DNA from 4 places in the Streptomyces sp. NBC_01390 genome. Region 3 is predicted to be linked to each of the others. Evidence: riboswitches for the same ligand, from Rfam matches in the RefSeq annotation. Region 3 holds a riboswitch; each other region holds the start of a gene.
What was found. Region 3 has a riboswitch for cyclic di-AMP ahead of OG241_RS22670 (transglycosylase SLT domain-containing protein). Riboswitches for the same ligand answer to the same signal wherever they lie in the genome.

Region 1: it holds a riboswitch for cyclic di-AMP, as region 3 does, so the genes downstream of both, OG241_RS45725 (peptidoglycan DD-metalloendopeptidase family protein) here and OG241_RS22670 (transglycosylase SLT domain-containing protein) in region 3, are expected to answer to the same signal.
Region 2: it holds a riboswitch for cyclic di-AMP, as region 3 does, so the genes downstream of both, OG241_RS35465 (NlpC/P60 family protein) here and OG241_RS22670 (transglycosylase SLT domain-containing protein) in region 3, are expected to answer to the same signal.
Region 4: it holds a riboswitch for cyclic di-AMP, as region 3 does, so the genes downstream of both, OG241_RS41150 (M23 family metallopeptidase) here and OG241_RS22670 (transglycosylase SLT domain-containing protein) in region 3, are expected to answer to the same signal.

The regions. Positions count from the first base shown of each region.
Region 1 covers NZ_CP109551.1:10,222,083-10,227,259, forward strand. The annotation lists gene OG241_RS45720 (alpha-galactosidase) at 1-1,612, shown strand, start outside; cyclic di-AMP (ydaO/yuaA leader) riboswitch at 1,916-2,073, shown strand; gene OG241_RS45725 (peptidoglycan DD-metalloendopeptidase family protein) at 2,078-3,046, shown strand; gene OG241_RS45730 (DUF6250 domain-containing protein) at 3,078-3,347, shown strand; gene OG241_RS45735 (SGNH/GDSL hydrolase family protein) at 3,394-4,179, shown strand; gene OG241_RS45740 (TetR/AcrR family transcriptional regulator) at 4,341-4,955, opposite strand; gene OG241_RS45745 (Glu/Leu/Phe/Val dehydrogenase dimerization domain-containing protein) at 5,082-5,177, opposite strand, start outside.
Region 2 covers NZ_CP109551.1:7,862,816-7,867,992, forward strand. The annotation lists gene OG241_RS35455 (helix-turn-helix domain-containing protein) at 1-1,005, opposite strand, end outside; gene OG241_RS35460 (TnsA-like heteromeric transposase endonuclease subunit) at 1,071-1,823, opposite strand; gene OG241_RS35465 (NlpC/P60 family protein) at 2,043-3,245, opposite strand; cyclic di-AMP (ydaO/yuaA leader) riboswitch at 3,253-3,410, opposite strand; gene pcrA (DNA helicase PcrA) at 3,736-5,177, shown strand, end outside.
Region 3 covers NZ_CP109551.1:5,029,394-5,034,570, reverse strand. The annotation lists gene OG241_RS22680 (NAD(P)-binding domain-containing protein) at 1-180, shown strand, start outside; gene OG241_RS22675 (HAD family hydrolase) at 418-1,239, shown strand; gene OG241_RS22670 (transglycosylase SLT domain-containing protein) at 1,409-1,900, opposite strand; cyclic di-AMP (ydaO/yuaA leader) riboswitch at 1,904-2,070, opposite strand; gene OG241_RS22665 (polyprenyl synthetase family protein) at 2,722-3,732, shown strand; gene OG241_RS22660 (LolA family protein) at 3,971-5,177, shown strand, end outside.
Region 4 covers NZ_CP109551.1:9,173,761-9,178,937, forward strand. The annotation lists gene OG241_RS41145 (M16 family metallopeptidase) at 1-1,235, shown strand, start outside; cyclic di-AMP (ydaO/yuaA leader) riboswitch at 1,462-1,629, shown strand; gene OG241_RS41150 (M23 family metallopeptidase) at 1,643-2,416, shown strand; gene OG241_RS41155 (GntR family transcriptional regulator) at 2,605-3,300, shown strand; gene OG241_RS41160 (HPr family phosphocarrier protein) at 3,472-3,753, opposite strand; gene OG241_RS41165 (GNAT family N-acetyltransferase) at 3,933-5,177, shown strand, end outside.

The sequences.
Region 1 (5,177 bases), 5.2 Mb from region 3:
CGAGCGCGACGGCTGGCGCCTCTCCCAGCTCCATGGACGCTGGGCCGCCGAGTCCCGTCTCGTGCGGACGGACCTCACCTACGGTGAGAAGGTCATCGGCAGCCGGCGCGGCCACACCGGGCACCATCACCTGCCCTGGGTGGCGCTCGACACCGACGCGACCGAGGAGCAGGGCGAGGTGTACGCGTGCGCGCTCGGCTGGTCCGGCTCCTGGCGGATCGCCGTCGCCCAGCTGCCCGACGCGCGTGTGCAGATCACCGGCGGCGCCGGATACGACGACTCCGGCCTGCTGCGCCTGGCGGCGGGCGAGTCCTTCACCACGCCCGTCTTCGCGGGGCTGTGGACCGACTCGGGGCACGGCGGGGCGAGCCGGGCGTGGCACACGTACCAGCGCGCGTTCGTCGTCCCCGACGCGGACCGGGACCGGCCCGTGCTCTACAACTCCTGGGAGGCCACGGAGTTCGACATCTCCGAGGAGCAGCAGGGGACGCTGGCCCGGCGGGCCGCCGCGATCGGTGTCGAGCTGTTCGTCGTGGACGACGGCTGGTTCGGGGCCCGGACCAGCGACCGGGCCGGTCTCGGTGACTGGACGCCGAACCCGGACCGCTTCCCGGCGGGTGTCAAACCGCTCGCCGAGTACGTGCAGGCCCTGGGTATGCGGTTCGGCATCTGGGTCGAGCCGGAGATGGTCAACCCCGACAGTGACCTGTACCGCGCGCACCCCGACTGGGTGCAGTTTCAGCAGGGACGGAAGCGGACGGAGTTTCGCAATCAACTCGTCCTGAACCTCGCCCGTGAGGATGTCCGCGAGTACCTCTGGGAGCAGCTCGACGGGCTGCTCTCCAGTGCCCCGATCGACTATGTGAAGTGGGACTTCAACCGTTGCTTCACCGACGCCGGCTGGCCCGGCGAGGACTACCCCCAGCGGCTGTGGGTCGACCACGTGCACGGGCTGTACGCCCTGCTGGACCGGTTGCGGGCGGCCCACCCCACGGTGGCCTTCGAGTCCTGCTCCGGTGGCGGCGGCCGGATCGACCTGGGGGTCCTCGCCCGTACGGACCAGGTGTGGACCTCCGACAACACCGACCCGCTGGACCGCCTCGCCATCCAGGAGGGCTTCAGCCAGATCCATCCGGCGCGGGTCATGGCCGCCTGGGTCACGGACAGCCCGAACACCCAGCTCAACGGCCGGGTCAGCTCGTTGCGCTTCCGGTTCGTGAGTGCGATGGCCGGGGTGCTCGGCGTCGGCGGCGACCTCGCCCGGTGGACGGAGGAGGAGCTGACCGAGGCCGGGGAGTGGGTGGGGCTCTACAAGGAGATCCGGCCCGTCGTACAGCGCGGCGACCTCTACCGGCTGCGGCGGCCGACCGGTGGACTGAGCGCGGTGCAGTACGTGCTCGGGGACGAGACCGTCGTCCTCGCCTGGCTCCAGGCGCAGCACCACGGTGAGCCGCTTCCGGCGCTGCGGCTGCGCGGGCTCGACCCGTCGGCGACGTATGAATGCCGCGAAACGGGCGAAATCCACAGAGGGGCCGTGCTGTTGCATCGCGGCCTGCGAACCGGGCTGAAGGGTGACCTCGATGCGGCAGTTTTCCGACTGCGTCGCATCTGACACTTCTGTCCGTTATGGCGCCTTAATTACAACTCGCCGGGAAATGGGGGTTGCTGTGAATCGGGCGCGTGAGCAGGGTCATATTCGTGACGGTGTGTCGCCGTCATGTTCACGTAATTTCGGCGTGATTAAAGGAAGTTCAAGGGGCTGAAAGATCCGGAATTCACGGACAGTGACCGGGAATTCCGGGGAGGATCACAGGAAACCCGTACACAGGGAACCTGAAGCTTGTTTCCGTGCGTCTTGGTCGCTTACGTTCGCCACCAATCCGGACGGACGCCCAATCCTGCCGCCGCCCGGAGCCCCCATCGAACACCCGAGTACGGCAGGAGCGGGGGACCCACAGGTAGAACGCCTGTTCCGGTCTCTGGAACAGGCTTGGGGTTAAGTCACGTTCAGGCGTGGCCGGACATCTCCAGTCCGCACCCGACAGCTCACCTCGCAGGCGACGGAGAGGAATTCGTCATGCCCGCGAAGGGTAAGCACCGCCGTCCGAAGTCCCAGCGATTCACTCGCTCGATAGCCGTCGCCGGAACCGGCGGAGCGGCTCTCGCCCTGCCGTTGCTGGGAGCCACCGGCGCCCATGCGGCCACGGCGGAGTCCACGACTCAGGCTGTTCAGTCGCTTTCGGAATCAGCCAAGTCCGTAACGGCCGATTCCGTTTCCGTGCACACGGCAAAGACCGAAAAGGCTGCCGCAGCGAAGAAGTCGGGCGTCAGGACCTACGCGGTCCGGTCCGGCGACTACCTCTCGAAGATCGCCCATGAGGAGAGCGTCAGCGGTGGCTGGCAGAAGCTCTACTCGGACAACCGGACCGCCATCGGCGCCGACCCGAGCCTGATCCACCCCGGTCTGAAGCTGACGATCGGCAAGAAGGCCGCGTCGACCTCGTCGTCCGCCGTGGAGTCCTCGTCCTCCTCGAAGTCCACGCGGAAGACGGAGTCCAAGCCTGCCGCCGAGAGCGCGACGGCCGACACCTCCACGACGACCGAGGCCGCCGACACCAGTAGCTCCAGCAGTTCCAGCGGCTTCACCCTTCCCGTGACCGGCGCCACCATCGGCACCGGTTACCACGTGGCGGGCAGCATGTGGTCCAGCGGCTACCACACGGGCGTCGACTTCGTCGTCCCGACCGGCACCTCCCTCAAGGCGGTCGGCGCCGGCACCGTCGTCTCCGCCGGCTGGGGCGGCGCGTACGGCAACCAGGTCGTCATCAAGCTCGCCGACGGCTACTACGCCCAGTACGGCCACCTCTCCCAGCTCTCCGTCTCGGCCGGCCAGACCGTGAGCGAGGGGCAGCAGATCGGTCTCTCCGGCGCCACGGGCAACGTGACCGGACCGCACCTGCACTTCGAGATCCGCACCACTCCGGACTACGGATCCGACATCGACCCGGTCGGCTACCTCCGCTCGAAGGGTGTCGCCGTCGGCTGACGCGCACCTCGTGCACGGACGTCCGTCAAGGATGTCCACCCAGTGCATCCACGTACATCCACCGAAGGCCGGCCCCGATCCCGGGTCCGGTCTTCGGCGGTCTCCGACGTACTACGTCGGCTGCGGCGCCAACGCCAACACCGCGACCCGGCTGCGCCGTTACGCCACTTCAGGATCACCGACTTCAGCGTCCGTGAGCTGCGTCTCCCCGTTATTCCGGGTTGACCAACACTTGACACGTGGCTTATCTCACCACACGTCAACCCCTTCCTACGGTCGCGTAGCTCACATCGGAAGGTGAATCATGGGCCGATGTGGCAGACGATTCGAAGAATGACAGCAGAGCAGTGATCGGGTCGTACGTGGCGGTGGGGGACAGCTTCACCGAGGGCGTCGGCGACCCCGGCCCCGACGGGGCGTTCGTCGGCTGGGCGGACCGCTTCGCGGTTCTGCTCGCCGACCGGCGCCCCGAGGGCGACTTCGACTACACGAACCTCGCGGTACGCGGGAGGCTGCTCGACCAGATCGTGGCCGAACAGCTCCCCGTCGCCAGGGAGCAGGCGCCGGACCTGGTCTCCTTCTGCGCGGGTGGCAATGACATCATCCGGCCCGGCAGCGACCCGGACGAGGTCGCCGAGCGATTCGAGCGGGCGGTGATCGGCCTCACCTCGGAGGTCGGCACCGTGATGGTGACGACCGGGTTCGACACCCGCAACGTCCCTGTCCTGAAGCACATGCGCGGCAAGATCGCCACGTACAACGGCCACCTCCGGGCCATCGCCGACCGGTACAACTGTCCGGTCCTCGACCTGTGGTCCCTGAAGACCATCCAGGACCGCAGGGCCTGGGACGGCGACCGGCTCCATCTGTCGGCGGAGGGCCACACGCGCGTGGCGCTGCGCGCGGGGCAGGTGCTCGGCCTCGAAATCCCGGCCGACCCGGACCAGCCCTGGCCGTTGCTGCCTCCCCGGGGCACCTTGGAGATCCGCCGCGACGACGTCCAGTGGGCCCGCGAGTACCTGGTCCCGTGGATCGGGCGGCGGCTGAGGGGAGAGTCGTCGGGGGACACCGTGACGGCCAAGGGGCATCTGTCGCCCGACGACATCAAGAGCCGTATCGACTGGGTCGCGTGAGCGAGTCGTTCGCGTGAGTCGATCGCGGGGCTTCGACACTTCTCGGCGCCGGGCGGGCATCCACAGCCCGTCCGGCGTTTGAGGACGAGGCCGTTCAAGCCGAAGGCCGATGGCCGAAGCGGGGGTCCAGGGGCGCAGCCCCAGGTCGACGACCAGGTCACTCACCTGGGGCCGGTCAACGCCGCCCGCTCAAGGCCCAGTTCCCCGGCCAGCGCAGCGTCCACCCACTGCTCGGCGCGCGTCCGTGACACCCCGTCGTACGCCGTCAGCTGGACGGCCAGCCCGTCCAGCAGCGCCGTGAGCCGCAGTGCCGTGCCGGCGGGGTCGGGGCACTCGAACTCGCCCGCGGCCACCCCCTCCGCGATGACCTCGGTGATCGCGGCCTTCCAGCGCCGGTCCAGGTCGCCGGCGACCTCCCGCAGCGCCGGGTCGCGCAGGGACACCGCCCAGCCCTCGATCCACAGCCGCCAGCCCTTGGCCTGACCGGTCGGCGCGTACCAGCGCACGGCGGACCGCAGACGGCGCAGCGCCGGGGAACGGCGGCCGAGGAGTTTGCCCAGGTGGGTGAGATCGGCCTCCGCGGCGTACCGGAAGGCGGCAGCGACCAGCTTCTCCTTCGTCGAGAAGTGGTACAGCACCAGCGCGTTGCTCACCCCGAGGACGGCGGCCACGTCGGCGATCCTGACCGCCGCCACACCGCGCGCCTCGATCTGCTCGATGGCGGCCCGCAACAAGTCCTCGCGCCGCTCGGCCACGCTCAACCGCACCCTTGCCACGCGGCCACACTAATCCGTCACCGGACACGATGTCGGGCCAGCCCCCTCAATGTCCGTGAATCCCCGCCAATACGGCCGGTTGTCGGCGAAGGCACCCGGAGCCGGGCACCATCACCGGAACCACCGTCACCGGTACCACCCGAACCTCTCCGCGATCACCGGCAGCCGGTCCTCGACGATCGCGTGCGCCGCCGCCCGCGGTGTCGTCCCGTCGGCCTCCGC
Region 2 (5,177 bases), 2.8 Mb from region 3:
GACCAGCGTCTCCGGCGGACACAGCCCGCCGCCCGGCACGAGACCTTCCTCGGTGAACACCACCTCATCCCACAGACCGTGGTAGGGAGCCACCGCAGGCCGGACCGAGTCCACCAGCGGAGGGCAGACCGCCTCGAAGAGCACACCGGCGACATCGAGCGCTTTCGTGGAACAGCCGGTCACCCGCAGGCCGACGATGCAGCGCGAGAACAGGTCCTGGGCAACGGTGAGCTGGAGCGGAACCCACCGGCAGGTCACCGGTTCCATGGCATAGAGGTCCAGGTCCTGGGTGTCGAGCACGACGTACTCACCCGGTCGGGCAGCCCGTAGCCGCCCATAGACGCCCTGTGGCCTGTCTGCGATCGAACGGCGTGCCTTGGCACTGCCGGAGACCGCGTTCGTGCCCTTGGTCAACACGGCAAGCCGCGCGTAGGCCGTGCTCCGGGACGGAACAGCGACGACGCCCTTGCCGTACTGGCTGTTCAGCCGTTCCTCGACCCGCGACAGCAGCGCCGACCGAGTAGGGGTCGAGCTGGTCACCGACTCCGCCACCACGTGGCGGACCGCTTCCTCCCATCGGGGATCGACGCGTGAACTCCTTCCGGCGCGGGCGTCCACGAGCCCTGCATCGCCGCTTTCCCGGTAGGCGGTCACCCAACGCTGCAGCGTGCGAGGCGAAACACCCAGCTCAGCGGCTTTGGCCGCAGTCCGCTCCTTGAGCGGGAGATCGGGATCATATTCGGGCCGGGGCTCGACCGGCCGAGCACCGGCCGTGTGCCCGGACTGGTAGCCGCTGAGCACTTCGCGGACGTGCCCGGCGCGTTCCCGCAGCCGCTGACGCTGGTCGGCCGACAAGGACGCCAGCAGCAGGCCCACCCCGTCCGCGGCAGCCAACGCAGGCTCATCCATCGACCGGGCGCCGGCCGCCAGCTGCCCGAGCGGAACGGAACTGTACTCGCCCGTCCGCTCGTTACGGACCGTCGTCCGGAGCCCGTCGACGTCCACGACCTCGACGACGTCACCGCCGAAGAAGAGACGCACTCCCGGAAACAGGGACACCGCGTATGTATTCATGCCGCCACCCGAACCCGGCTTGCACGGTTCAGAGGAGTCCGCAGGTCAGCAACGAGCCGACCGGACCACACCAGGTGCAGGACGACCGGACGGACGATCTCGCACGAGTGCTGCCCGGCCAGCGCGGCCTCGACGGCACCGATGGTCGGCTGGCAGGCGGCAACCTCCAGCACACGCGGGACGAGCGAGGCTTCCACCAGCTCCCGGCGCCGGTAGCCAGCCAGGAACCGCACGTTCTCCACGACCGCATGCTCGGCCCCCGACCAGGTCTCATAGACCCAGCCGCGGCGCGAACACACCTGGCGTGTCCAGTCGAACTGCGCGATCACCTTGGGATCCCTCATGCGTGAGGGCGCCTTGACATCCACGACGGTCACCAGACCGTCGGCATGGACGAGGAACAGATCGGGAACATGACGGCGAACGCGGTCACCGTCCGGGCCGACCAATTGGAACGGCTGGGCCGCGATCTCCGTGACATCCGGCGCGAAATCGGCAAGCAGAATGCGGGCGAGCTCCAGCCGACTCTCGTAGGCCACGAGACGACCCGTTGTGGCGGCGTGGTACCAACCCGAGTAGTGCTTCCGGCCCCGGTACCAACGGAACTCGCGTACCGGCTGTCCGCCGGCCACCTCGTCCACCGGGACCCGGTCGAGTTCGGCCTCGACCAGCCGACCGTCGGCCCGCCGATAAGCCGCCTGAACCGTCCAGCTACCTGTCGCGTCCGCGACGCCTGGGTCAGTCCCCATGGCCGCCCCTTCGTGTCCGATGTCATCGACACCAGGACACTGGCAACCACCATGAGTAGCGTGGATGAGAAGCCGAGAAAACCAACGAGGTAGTGGACCCGTGCGGTAGAGCACGGCCAGGCTCCGGGCCTGGCCGTGGATCGAAGAGAGCGTTTCGACTGACAAGTTGACGACAAGTCACTCGGACAGCGACATCTCTAATCGGAACCTACATGGGCGTCAGGCCGGGCGCACCACGCTGTGGATCGCGGACTCGCCGTCGTAGAAGATCGACTCCTCACGGACGTACGCACCCGGCTTCGGCGCGTGGATCATCATGCCGTTGCCGATGTACAGGCCGACATGGCTGATGTCCTCGTAGAAGAAGACCAGGTCACCGGGTTGGATGTCGGAGAGCGAAACGGTTGTCCCGGCGTTCACCTGGTCGTAGGTGGTGCGCGGAAGGCTGACTCCGGCGGCCCGCCAGGCGGCCTGAGTGAGGCTCGAACAGTCGTACGAATCTGGCCCTGTCGCACCCCAGACGTACGGCTTGCCGACCTGTGCGCGTGCGAAGGCGAGGGCCTTCTCGGCCTTGCCGGCGTACGAGGAGGCGGGGACCGCGGGTGTGGAGGTGTCCGAGGCGCCGGTGCCCGGTGACTGCTGCGCCGCCGCTGCCGAGTCCTGCTGGCGTTGCTGCCCTGCGGCCTGCTGCTGCCGGGCGAGTTCCTGCGCCTGGCGGCGGGCGTCCGCCTGCTTCGCGCGTTCGATCGCCGCGAGCCGCAGTTTCTCCTCGGCGGTGAGGCGGGAGAGCAGTCGGCGGGCCTGTGCGAGCTTCGTCTGGACGGCGGTCTTCGTCGTCTGCAGGTCGTCCTGGGACTCCGTGAGCGACTCCAGGCTCGCGGTGGCCTCCCGGCGCTGCCGCGTCGTCTCGGCCTGCTGGGTGATGTAGTCGTCGACCGTGTCCTTCTGGCGGGCCGTCATACGGTCCATCAGCTGGTTCTGGTCGAAGTAGTCCTGCGGAGTGTCCGCCAGCAGGAACGTCGCCGTGTCGGGGGCGGCCGACCCGGTGCGGTACTGGGCCGCGGCGAAGGAACCCAGCTCCTCGCGCGCGTCGTTGAGCTTCTGGGTGCGCCGGGCCACGTCGTCCATCAGGGCGTCGACACGACCCTGCTGCTTTGCGGCCCTCTCCTTGGCGGCGTTGTACACGTCGGCGGCCGACTCGGCCTGGTGGTAGAGGTCGTCGACCTCCGCCTCGACCTCCTCCATGCTCGGCCGGTCGTCGGCCGAGGGCGCCGGGGACGTGGAGGGCCCCCCGGGCGCGGCGTTGGCGGTCTGGGTCAGCAGGGCTACGGAAGCGGTCAGGGCCGCCGTGGCGAAGGCGGGGGTCCGTATGCCTGCTACGCGCGTTCCCGTAGGGCGCGACTTGCGGTGCGACGACGCCAAGGGAGGCGACTCCTTCCATGTTCCGCCTACCGGGTTAGCTGTCGGGTTCGGGCGGGTGGTTCGGAAGGGTTGCCCTACGGTCCTTGCCCTGGAAGGCAGTCGGACCGATTCACCCCAAGTTCTCGGTGGGTCCCCGGCTCCTGCCGCACACGGCGGCACGATCGGACTCGGCGGGGGCCGCGCGGCCCGGCGATGTTCGCCGGTGGAGATCGAGCGGCCTTACGGCACGCTAACCAACGGGTGTGGCTTCTGTGAAGGTTGATGACCGCTATGCCCGATACTTATTTGTGACCTCGACCCTAAACGTGGCTTCATGGATTCGGTTCGGGGTGGTATCGGATGAATTGCCTGATCATGTGAATGGAGGACTGACCGAGGGCCCGCTGTTCGGGCGGACAAGTGCCGGCCACAGCTCGGGCCGGGCGGTGTTCGGCGGATGTTTTCGGGGTGGCAGCGGGTTGTCAGTGGGGGCGCCTAGACTCGGAGAGCGATGAGCAGCCTCTTTGACGACAGCTTCCTGGCGGACCTCCAGAGCCCTCGGGCCCACGCGGAGGAACCCCCGCCACCGCCCGAGGACGAGCATGCGCCGGAGTCCGTTCCGGACGATCTGTTCGGCGGGAAGTTCGACACGCCGCCGGACCGGGACGCGTACTACCGCGACGGCGCCCCGCGTCCCGTGGTGGACCCGGCAGCGCTCCTGGACGGGCTGAACGAGAACCAGCGCGCGGCCGTCGTGCACGCCGGCACCCCTCTGCTCATCGTGGCGGGCGCCGGCTCCGGCAAGACACGTGTGCTCACGCACCGCATCGCCCATCTGCTCGGTGAGCGAAGCGTCCACCCCGGCCAGATCCTCGCGATCACCTTCACCAACAAGGCCGCCGGTGAGATGAAGGAACGCGTCGAGCAACTCGTCGGCCCGCGCGCGAACGCGATGTGGGTGATGACCTTCCACAGCGCGTGCGTGCGGATTCTGCGGCGGGAGAGCAAGAGGCTCGGCTTCACCTCCTCCTTCTCGATCTACGACGCCGCCGACAGCAAGCGGCTGATGGCGCTCGTCTGCCGCGATCTGGACCTGGACCCCAAGCGCTTCCCGCCCAAGTCCTTCAGTGCGAAGATCTCCAACCTGAAGAACGAGCTGATCGACGAGGAGGACTTCGCCGCCCAGGCGAGCGACGGTTTCGAGAAGACCCTCGCCCAGGCGTACGCGATGTACCAGTCGCGGCTGCGTGAGGCCAACGCCCTCGACTTCGACGACCTGATCATGACGACGGTCAACCTGCTGCGCGCCTTCCCGGACGTCGCCGAGCACTACCGCCGTCGCTTCCGGCACGTCCTGGTCGACGAGTACCAGGACACCAACCACGCCCAGTACGCGCTCGTACGGGAACTCGTCGGAACCGCCGAGCACACCGGCGACGACGCCGACGTACCGCCCAGCGAGTACAACCTGCCTCCCGCCGAGCTGTGCGTCGTGGGAGACGCCGACCAGTCGATCTACGCCTTCCGGGGTGCGACGATCCGCAACATCCTCCAGTTCGAGGAGGACTACGCGGACGCGACGACGATCATGCTCGAACAGAACTACCGTTCGACGCAGACGATCCTGAGCGCCGCCAACGCGGTCATCGAGCGCAACGAGTCTCGCCGCCCCAAGAACCTGTGGACCAACGCGGGCGCGGGCGCGCGCATCACCGGCTATGTCGCCGACACCGAGCACGACGAGGCGCAGTTCGTCGCCGAGGAGATAGATCGGCTGACGGACGCGGGCGACGCGAAGGCGGGTGACGTCGCCGTCTTCTACCGGACGAACGCCCAGTCGCGTGTCTTCGAGGAGATCTTCATCCGCGTAGGCCTGCCTTACAAGGTCGTCGGCGGTGTCCGCTTCTACGAGCGCAAGGAGGTCCGGGACGTCCTGGCCTACCTGCGCGTCCT
Region 3 (5,177 bases):
GAGCTGGCGGTGAGCCGGGGGACGCCGAGGCTCGGTGCCGGGTATGTGTCCTCGGTGCCCGGGCTGTACTTCACCGGCTTGCCGGCGGCCGCTTCGTACGGCCCGGTGATGCGGTTCGTGTGCGGTACGGAGTTCGCGTCACCGCGGCTGGCGGGGCATCTGGCGGCGGCGCACGGGTAGGGCTCGGGTATGGCTCGGGTTTCTGGTCCCGTGGGTCAATGCGGGGCGCGCTCGATCTTGTGAACCGGCGGCTCGCCGTACCGCGTCGTCGTGTGGCTCCCGTCCCCCTGCGCCAATGCCCGCCCCGTGCCTGCGGCAGGAACTGGCGTAGGCACGGGGGGTGTTGCTGGAGAGAGGCCGAACGTCGTCCGGTTCGGACGGAGACCGATGGGCCGAACGATCCGTATTCTCTGGATCATGGCCGCTCCCACCGCATACGCACTTATCGCCACCGACCTGGACGGAACGCTTCTGCGTGCCGACGACACGCTCTCCGACCGGTCGCGCGCCGCGCTGGCGCTCGCCACGGCCGCCGGCGCCCGGCATCTGGTCGTGACGGGACGGCCGGCGCCGAGAGTCCGGCCGCTGCTCGACGACCTCGGTGCCGGGGGGCTCGCGGTGTGCGGGCAGGGGGCGCAGGTGTACGACGCCGGCGCGGACCGTCTGCTGTGGTCGGTGACCCTGGACCAGGAGCTGGCGGAGACCGCGCTCGGCAAGATCGAGGCCGAGGTCGGGCAGGTGTACGCCGCTGTCGATCAGGACGGTGTGGACGGGCTCACGCTCATCGAGCCGGGCTATCTGATGCCGCACCCGACGCTGCCCGCGGTACGGGTACGGCACCGGGACGACCTGTGGGCCGAGCCCATCAGCAAGGTACTGCTGCGCCACCCGTCCCTGTCCGACGACGAGTTGGCGTCGGCGGCGCGCGGAGCGGTCGGTTCCCTCGCGACGGTCACCATGTCGGGGCCGGGCACGGTCGAACTCCAGCCATGCGGCATCACCAAGGCGACGGGGCTCGCGCTGGCCGCCGAGTATCTCGGGCTGACCTCGGCCGCCACCATCGCCTTCGGTGACATGCCCAATGACATCCCGATGTTCGACTGGGCGGCCCACGGAGTCGCCATGGCCAACGCCCATCCCGAACTCAAGGCCGTGGCGGACGAGGTCACCCTCTCGAACGAGGACGACGGCATCGCGGTGGTGCTGGAGCGGTTGTTCGGGGGCGGGTCGGTCCGGTAGCGCCGGTAGCGCCGGTAGCGCCGGTAGCCCCGGTAGCCCCGGTAGCCCCGGTAGCCCCGGTAGCCCCGGTAGCCCCGGGGCTACCGCCCTCCGGTCCGCCCAGGCCCGGGTCTACCGGACCTGGGCCTGGGCGGCTACTGGTCTTCGGGCGAGCCGGCCCGGGGTCGGACTAGTAGGCCCCGAACACGTTGTCGATCGATCCGTAGCGAGCCGCCGCGTAGTTGCAGGCGGCGGTGATGTTCGCGATCGGGTCGTAGGGATCGAACGAGGTGCCGGCGACGTGGTACGCGGCGAAGGTCGGGTCGATGACCTGGAGGAGGCCCTTGGAGGGGGTGCCGGCTGCCGCGTTCGAGTCCCAGTTGTTGATGGCGTACGGGTTGCCCGACGACTCGCGCATGACGTTGCGGTAGATGCCGTCGTACGTTCCGGGGATGCCGTGCTGGGCCATGATGTCGAGCGACTCGCGGATCCAGCCGTCCAGGTTGTTCGCGTAGTACGTCGTCGTGGACGACGTGGCCGACGGGGCGGCCGATGCCGCCGTCGCGGTCAGGAAGGGGAGGGCCAGGGCTACGGCGGCCGTTCCGGTGATGGCGACGGTGCGCGTGAGCCTGAACGGGCGGCGTGCGGCTCTCGCGGGGTGGTGCTGACCTCGTACGGGCATGGTGGGTCCTCTCCGGCGCCTGCGAGGTGAGCTGTCGGGTTCGGGCGGGAGATGCCCGGCCGGGCGCGCGGTCGGCGCACGGCTTCACCCCGAGCCGGACCGGCGCGAACGCCCGGACCGGCGGCTTACCTGGGTCCCCCGCTCCTGCCTGCGTGAGTCATGTGTGTGGGTGGGTTTGCTGCTCTGCGGGCGGTGGCAGGATTCGGCGGTCCGCCCGGTGTGGCGCGAAACGTATGCGAGAGCACATGGATCGAACAAGGGGCAGAAATGCAGGACTTACCCATTTGGGGTGCTCATTACGGATAAAAGGGGCAAGTGGGAGATGGTGCCTGAGAGGCAACTTGCCTTTAGCGAATGGGTAGTTTGCGAAGTGCGGGCGAAGGGAGGTCGCCGTGGGCGTGACTCGAATCACGGGCCGGGGGTAGTCGTGACACGAGTGGGATGAGCAAGGGGTTTGGGGTATTTGATGCAGCTTGAAGGCTCATGTCCATTGCGTGGTACTGCGACATGTTGCGAGGCGTTGTGGGTGGCGGAACCTCTGGCGCGGTCCGTGACGTTGTTGTGGTGACGGTCGCGGTGAACGGTGGGGATGAGGTGACACATGCGCGTGAGAGCCCGTCGGCGGGGCGCGGGATGCTTATAAATGTCCATGCTTTGGACTGATCAAAAACATTCCGGTCGTGATCCGATAACGCCTGGCCTGGACGGGCGGGCGCTAGCGGTGATCGAAACGTGACCGGATACGCTGACTCGAGTGATGGCAGCGATCTATCGACACACCGTGTGACCGCCAGTAGACACCAGCAGACAGGAGATCCCTCGTGACCGTCGTCGGGCCGTTCGGGCTGAGCGTGCGGGACCAGGCTCTCGAAGCCGATGTCCAGGCCGGATTGGCGGCTGTCGAGGAAGGGTTGCTCGAAGCCACCAAGAGCGAGGTCCCCTTCATCACGGAGGCCGCGCAGCATCTCGTGCGTGCGGGCGGGAAGCGGTTCCGGCCACTCCTCGTGATGCTCGCGGCACAGTTCGGGGACCGGCACGCGCCGGGCATCGTGCCGTCCGCGGTGGTGGTGGAGCTGACCCACCTCGCGACGCTGTATCACGACGACGTCATGGACGAGGCCGAGGTTCGCCGAGGTGTGCCCAGCGCCAACACACGCTGGGGGAACTCCGTCGCGGTCCTCACCGGGGACTTCCTGTTCGCGCGGGCCTCGCACATCCTCGCCGACCTCGGGCCCGAGGCGGTTCGGGTGCAGGCGGAGGCGTTCGAGCGGCTGGTGACCGGGCAGATCCTGGAGACGGCGGGACCGTCGGACGGCCGGGACCCCGTCGAGCACTATCTGGACGTGCTGGGCGGGAAGACCGGGTCGCTGGTGGCCGTGGCCTGCCGGTTCGGGGCGATGATGTCCGGGGCCGACGACAGTGTCGTGGATGTGCTCACCCAGTACGGGGAGCGGCTCGGGGTCGCCTTCCAGCTCGCGGACGACGTGCTGGACATCGCGTCCGACTCCCACGAGTCGGGCAAGACGCCCGGGACGGATCTGCGGGAGGGCATTCCCACGATGCCCGTGCTGCGGTTGCGGGAGCGGGTGGCCCGGCTGGGGCTCGCCGAGGACATCGCGTTGTGCGAGTTGCTGGACTCCGACCTGAGTGACGACGCCCGGCACGCGGAGGCGCTGGCCCGGCTGCGGGCGCATCCGGCGCTGGAGCAGGCCCGGCGGGACACCGTGCGGTACGCGGAGGATGCCCGGGCCGCGTTGGCGCCGCTGGTGGAGTGCGACGCGAAGGCCGCCCTGGTGGAGATGTGCGACGCGGTGGTGCATCGGGCCGGCTGAGGAGTCGGGCCCCGTCGGCCCTCACCGAGCCCTGGCCCCCTAGGGGTCAGGGGAAGCTACGCCTCCTCATGTCATCCCGTAGCAGTACACGGAGTTGAGCCCAAGGTCTGACGATTCCTCCTCGTCGATTTGGTGAGATGGAAACCAACCACTCCTCACCGGTTCGGGTGAGAATGGCGGCTCAGGGTGGACAAGTGTGGGACGGACAGCCGCCGCCGACGACGGAGGTAAGGCACACATGGCACCGTACGAAGAGGCCAAGGCCGGTAACCGGATCGAGGCCGAGATCGAGGCCGAGGACGTGCCGTCCCGGCGCCGCAAGGCCGCGCGGTACGCCGCCCCGGCCGCGGTGATCGGTCTGACGGTCGCGACGATCGGGCTGGTACCGGCGTTCGCCGGCTCCGGTGACCCCGATCTGCCGAAGATCAGCGCGCAGCAGCTCATCGAGAAGATCGCCGCGTCGGACGTACAGCAGTTGTCCGGCACGGTGAAGATCAGTACGGATCTGGGACTGCCCGACCTCGGCGGCCTGGAGAGCGGCCTTCTGTCGGGCGGTGGCCTCGGCGGGGCTTCCGACGGCTCGGGGTCGGCCGCCGATCCGAGCGCCAAGCTCCTCGCACTGGCGTCCGGCACACACACGATCCGCGTCGCCGCGGACGGCCCCGACAAGCAGAAGCTGTCGCTGCTGGAGAAGGCCGCCGAGTACAGCGTGATCCACAACGGCGACGAGGTGTGGGCGTACGACAGCGCGTCGAACGAGGCCTACCACGCCACGGCCCCCGCGTCCGAGAGCGGCAAGGACAAGGGCGACAGCAAGGGCAAGGACCAGCTCCTGCCCGGTGACGACACGGGCGCCACGCCCGGGGAGCTCGCCCAGGAGGCACTGAAGGCGGTCGACGGCACGACCTCAGTGACCGTCGACGGCACCGCCCAGGTCGCCGGCCGTGACGCCTACAAGCTGGTCATCAAGCCGAAGGCGTCCGGGTCCACGGTCGGGGCGATCAGCATCGCGGTCGACTCGAAGACCGGGACCCCGCTGAAGTTCACGCTCACCCCGGCGAGCGGCGGTGCCGCTGTCGTGGACGCCGGTTTCGTCGACGTCGACTTCGCCAAGCCCGCCGCCTCGACCTTCGACTTCACCCCGCCCAAGGGCACGAAGGTCACCGAGGAGGGCGCGGGCAACGCCGAGGAGGCACCGAGCACGGAGCGCGGCAAGGAGTTCGGCAAGGGCTTCGGCAAGGAGTTCGACGGCGACCACAAGGGACCTGAGGGTCACGGGTCGGCGGACGGCCTCGAAGGCGATGGCGGCAAGGTCATCGGCGAGGGCTGGAACTCCATCCTCACGTTCGACTCGGGGGCCGAGAGCGGTGTGCCGTCGGGCGGCGGCTCGTCCGACGCCGGTGCCTTCGGCGGCTTCCTCGACTCCTTCGGCGACAAGGTCACCG
Region 4 (5,177 bases), 4.1 Mb from region 3:
TGCTCGTCGACGCCCCCCTGGAGGCGGAGCCGGCCGGTCTGGACGGCGTGGCCACGATCATGTCCCGGGCCTTCTCCGAAGGCACCGACAAGTACTCCGCCGAGGAGTTCGCCGCCGAGCTGGAGCGCTGCGGCGCCACCCTCGACGCGCACGCCGACCACCCCGGTGTCCGCCTCAGCCTCGAAGTCCCCGTGTCGCGGCTCCCCAAGGGGCTGGGGCTGCTGGCCGACGCCCTCAGGGCGCCCGCGTTCTCGGAGAGCGAGATCGAGCGGCTGGTGCGCAACCGGCTGGACGAGATCCCGCACGAGACGGCCAACCCGGCCCGCCGCTCCGCCAAGCAGCTGTACAAGGAACTGTTCCCGGCGTCCTCGCGCATGTCACGTCCGCGCCAGGGCACCGAGGAGACGGTCGCGAAGATCGACGCGGCGGCCGTCCGCGCCTTCTACGAGAGGCACGTCCGGCCCGCCACGGCCACCGCCGTGGTCGTCGGTGACCTCACCGGCGTCGACTTGGACGCGCTGCTCGGCGAAACCCTGGGGGCCTGGGCGGGCTCGTCGGCCGAGCCGCGTCCGGTGCCGCCGGTGACCGCCGACGACACCGGCCGGGTCGTCATCGTGGACCGGCCGGGTGCCGTGCAGACCCAGTTGCTCATCGGCCGTATCGGCGCCGACCGGCACGACCGTGTCTGGGCCGCCCAGGTCCTCGGCACGTACTGCCTCGGCGGCACCCTCACCTCCCGTCTGGACCGCGTCCTGCGGGAGGAAAAGGGCTACACCTACGGTGTGCGGGCGTTCGGCCAGGTCCTGCGCTCGGCTCCGGACGGCACAGGGGCCGCGCTGCTCGCCATCAGCGGCTCCTTCGACACCCCGAACACCGGTCCCGCCCTGGAGGACCTCTGGAAGGTGCTGCGCACCCTCGCGGCCGAAGGGCTCACCGACGCCGAGCGTGATGTCGCGGTGCAGAACCTGGTCGGCGTCGCCCCGCTCAAGTACGAGACCGCGGCGGCCGTGGCGAGCACGCTGGCCGACCAGGTCGAGCAGCACCTGCCCGACGACTACCAGGCGACGCTGTACCGCCAGCTCGCGGCGACCGGCACCGTGGAAGCCACCGCGGCGGCCGTCAACGCCTTCCCGGTGGACCGGCTGGTGACGGTCCTCGTCGGCGACGCGGCGACGATCGAGGGGCCCGTCCGGGCCCTCGGCATCGGTGAAGTGAGCGTCGTCCCCGCCGAGTAGCGGCATCGGCGTACACGACAGGGGCCCGGTGACGGCAGCGTCACCGGGCCCCTCTTTGCCCATGCTTTGTCCGTGTTGATGCGCAAGTTGCCCGTATTGGTGGAGAGGTTGACAGTCTGCACTGTGGCATGTGCGACAAAACCCGTGATCGGTTTGTTGATTGAAAGAGGTCCCGCTTAGCGTCTGTCCGGCTGTCCGTCATGCAGTGCGCCGCAGCCGCGGCACCGGGCAGTCATCGCCGAGTCCCCGTACGGCGCGAGCCAGGGGAGCCGGGGACCCACCATGTGCAGTCCCTGGGGTGAATCGGACGCCCGCGCGCGCAGCGAGGGGGTCCGTAGGAGACCTTCCTGCTCCGAACCCGTCAGCTAACCCGGTAGGCGAGAAGGAAGGAAAGGACCAGCCACTACATGGCGTTCACCCGCGCCACCGGGAAGCACCGTCGTCCCAGCCGCCCCAGCCTTGTCACCCGTACGACCGCCCGCGCTGCCGGCGTAGCCGCCCTCGCGACCACCGGCGTCGTCGGCTCCCTCGCCGCCCCGGCGCTCGCGGCGGAGTCCGCCGTCGAGCAGACCGGACTCACCCCGGTGATCTCCATCGGCGAGTCGCTCGCCGCCCAGATCGACGCCCAGGCCGCCGCCCAGGAGCAGGCCGCCGAGAAGGCCGCCGCCGAGAAGAAGGCCGTGGCCGCCGCGCAGAAGGAGGCGGAGGAGCGCGTCAAGGAGGCACGCGAGGCGCAGGCCCGTGCCGCCCGCGAGGCCGAGCGCAAGCGCCTCAACAGCTATGTCGCCCCGATCTCCGGCTCGTACATCTCCACGGGCTACAAGGCGGGCGGCGGCATCTGGTCCTCCGGCAGCCACACCGGCATCGACTTCCACGCCGCGTCGGGCACCACCGTGCACGCGGTGGGCTCCGGCACCGTCGTCGAGGCGGGCTGGGGCGGGTCGTACGGCAACAACATCGTGATCAAGATGATCGACGGTACCTACACTCAGTACGGTCATCTGTCGTCCATCAACGTCTCCGTCGGCCAGACGGTCACCCCAGGGCAGCAGATAGGCCTCTCCGGGGCCACCGGCAACGTCACAGGTCCGCACCTCCACTTCGAGGCGCGCACGACCCCGGAGTACGGCTCGGACATCAACCCCGTCGCCTACCTTCGCTCGCACGGTGTGAACGTCTGACGAACCCGCGCACCACTTGTCGTGGCCCCGGCTCCCCGAGCCGGGGCTTTCGGCGTTTCGGAGGGTGGTGTGTCCAAAAAATATCCATGGATTCCGGCCTGCCGTCGGAAATTCCGGTTCTCTGCAATAGAGTCACTGAACACACGTCAATCGTCGACGTTTCACGGGGATTAAAGCGGAGGTCGGACATGCGTATTCCGGCGCACTCGGTATGCACGGCGATCCGGGACGACATCGTCGCCGGTGTCTACGAGCGCGGCAGCCGGCTCACCGAGGAACTGCTGGCGCGCCGGTACGGCGTCTCGCGCGTCCCTGTTCGCGAAGCCCTGCGCACGCTGGAGGCCGAGGGCTTCGTGGTGACCCGGCGGCACGCGGGCGCGTGCGTCGCGGAACCCACCGAGCCGGAGGCCTCCGACCTGCTGGAGATGCGCATGCTCCTGGAACCGCTGGGCGCCTCCCGGGCCGCCCAACGGCGGACCGAGGCACACCTCAAGGTGCTGCGCGGCCTGGTCAGGCTGGGTCAGGAACGGGCCAGGAGGGGCAACAGCGAGGATCTGCGCTCCCTGGGGGGCTGGTTCCACGAGACGCTCGCCCAGTCCTCCGGAAGCCATGCCCTGGCCTCGACGCTCACCCAGCTCCGGCACAAGATCGCCTGGATGTACTCGGTGGAGGCGCCGGCCAGCCCGGTCGACTCCTGGGCGGAGCACGGGGCGATCGTGGACGCGGTGGCGCGAGGCGACAGTGAGCGGGCGCGGGCGATCACAGCGCTGCACACCGAGCGGGCGACCGCCGCACACCGGCTGCGCTTTCCGGGAGGCGGAGACCGCCCGGATCGTGTGAGGACTTCGCAACATCCCGTAAACATGACGGGCCTGCGTCATTAACACGGGCACCGTATACAAAGAGGGTTGAATTCGCGGGAGATTATTTTCGCTGCCCGCGATCGGGAATAACAAAGGGCCCGCCTGATATTCAGGCAGGCCCTTCGCGGTATGCGGATGGTGTTTGTGAGGCGGCGTCCGCCGGCGCCATCGATCGAGGGCCCCGAGGGGTCCTCAGACCGTCTCGGGAAGTTCCTCGAGCCCCTCGGCCACCAGCTTCGCCAGGCGGTCGAGCGCGGCGTCGGCGCCCTCCGCTTCGGAGGCGAGGACGATCTCCTCGCCGCCCTGGGCGCCCAGGCCGAGGACCGCCAGCATGGAGGCCGCGTTGACGGGGTTGCCGTCGGCCTTGGCGATCGTCATGGGGACGCCGGCGGCCGTGGCCGCACGGACGAAGATGGAGGCGGGGCGGGCGTGGAGGCCCTCCGCCCAGCCGACGTTGACGCGGCGCTCAGCCATGTGATGCTGCCCTTCACTGTCTCAGGGTTGTCTAGACCATTGTTCCATAGCGTGAAGCGTGCCGGAAGGCAGGACGAAACCTGTTCCGGAACCGCGTTCGAACCCCGGCCCGGGCCCGACTTCGGTCCCCCACAGACTGCATCGCGACGCTGTCGGACGCGAGCCGTACTCTGGGGCGCATGCAGAACTCGGCGGACCGGCACGAGTACCCCGCCCACTGGGAGGCGGACGTCGTGCTGCGCGACGGCGGCACCGCCCGTATCCGGCCCATCACCGCGGACGACGCCGACCGGCTGGTCAGTTTCTACGAGCAGGTGTCGGACGAGTCGAAGTACTACCGCTTCTTCGCGCCCTATCCGCGCCTGTCCGCAAAGGACGTCCACCGCTTCACCCACCACGACTTCGTGGACCGGGTGGGGCTCGCGGCCACGGTCGGCGGCGAGTTCATCGCCACCGTACGCTACGACCGCATCGACGCCGACGGACTGCCCGCCTCCGGTCCGGCCAACGAGGCGGAGGTCGCCTTCCTGGTGCAGGACGCGCACCAGGGCAGGGGTGTCGCCTCCGCTCTCCTCGAACACATCGCGGCCGTCGCCAGGGAGCGCGACATCCGCCGCTTCGCCGCCGAGGTGCTGCCGGCCAACAGCAAGATGATCAAGGTGTTCACTGACGCCGGCTACACCCAGAAGCGCAGCTTCGAGGACGGTGTCGTACGACTCGAGTTCGACCTCGAGCCCACCGACCGCTCACTCGCCGTCCAGCGCGCGCGGGAGCAGCGGGCCGAGGCACGCTCCGTACGACGGTTGCTCGTCCCGGGCGCCGTGGCCGTCATCGGCGTCGGCCGCGCCCCCGGTGGCGTCGGCCGCAGCGTCCTCGACCACATCAGGGACGCCGGTTTCACCGGCGAGCTGTACGCCGTCAACAGCGCCTTCCCGGAGGAACAGAAGGACATCGACGGAGTACCGGCCCACCGGTCGGTGCGTGACATCGGGGGTCCCGTGGACCTCGCGGTCGTCGCCGTCCCGGCCGCGCACGTCCCTGATGTCGTCACCGAGTGCGGTGAGCACGGCGTGCAGGGACTCGTCGTGGTCTCCGCCGGGTACGCCGAGAGCGGCCCCGAGGGACGGGAACGCCAGCGTGAACTCGTACGGCACGCGCGCACGTACGGGATGCGCATCATCGGCCCCAACGCCTTCGGGGTCATCAACACCGCCGAGAACGTCCGGCTGAACGCGTCTCTCGCCCCCGAGATGCCGAGGCCCGGGCGGATCGGGCTGTTCGCGCAGTCCGGGGCCATCGGGATCGCGCTGCTGTCCCGGCTGCACCGGCGGGGAGGTGGCGTCACCGGGGTCACCGGCGTGTCGACCTTCGTCTCCTCCGGCAACCGGGCCGACGTGTCGGGCAACGACGTACTCCAGTACTGG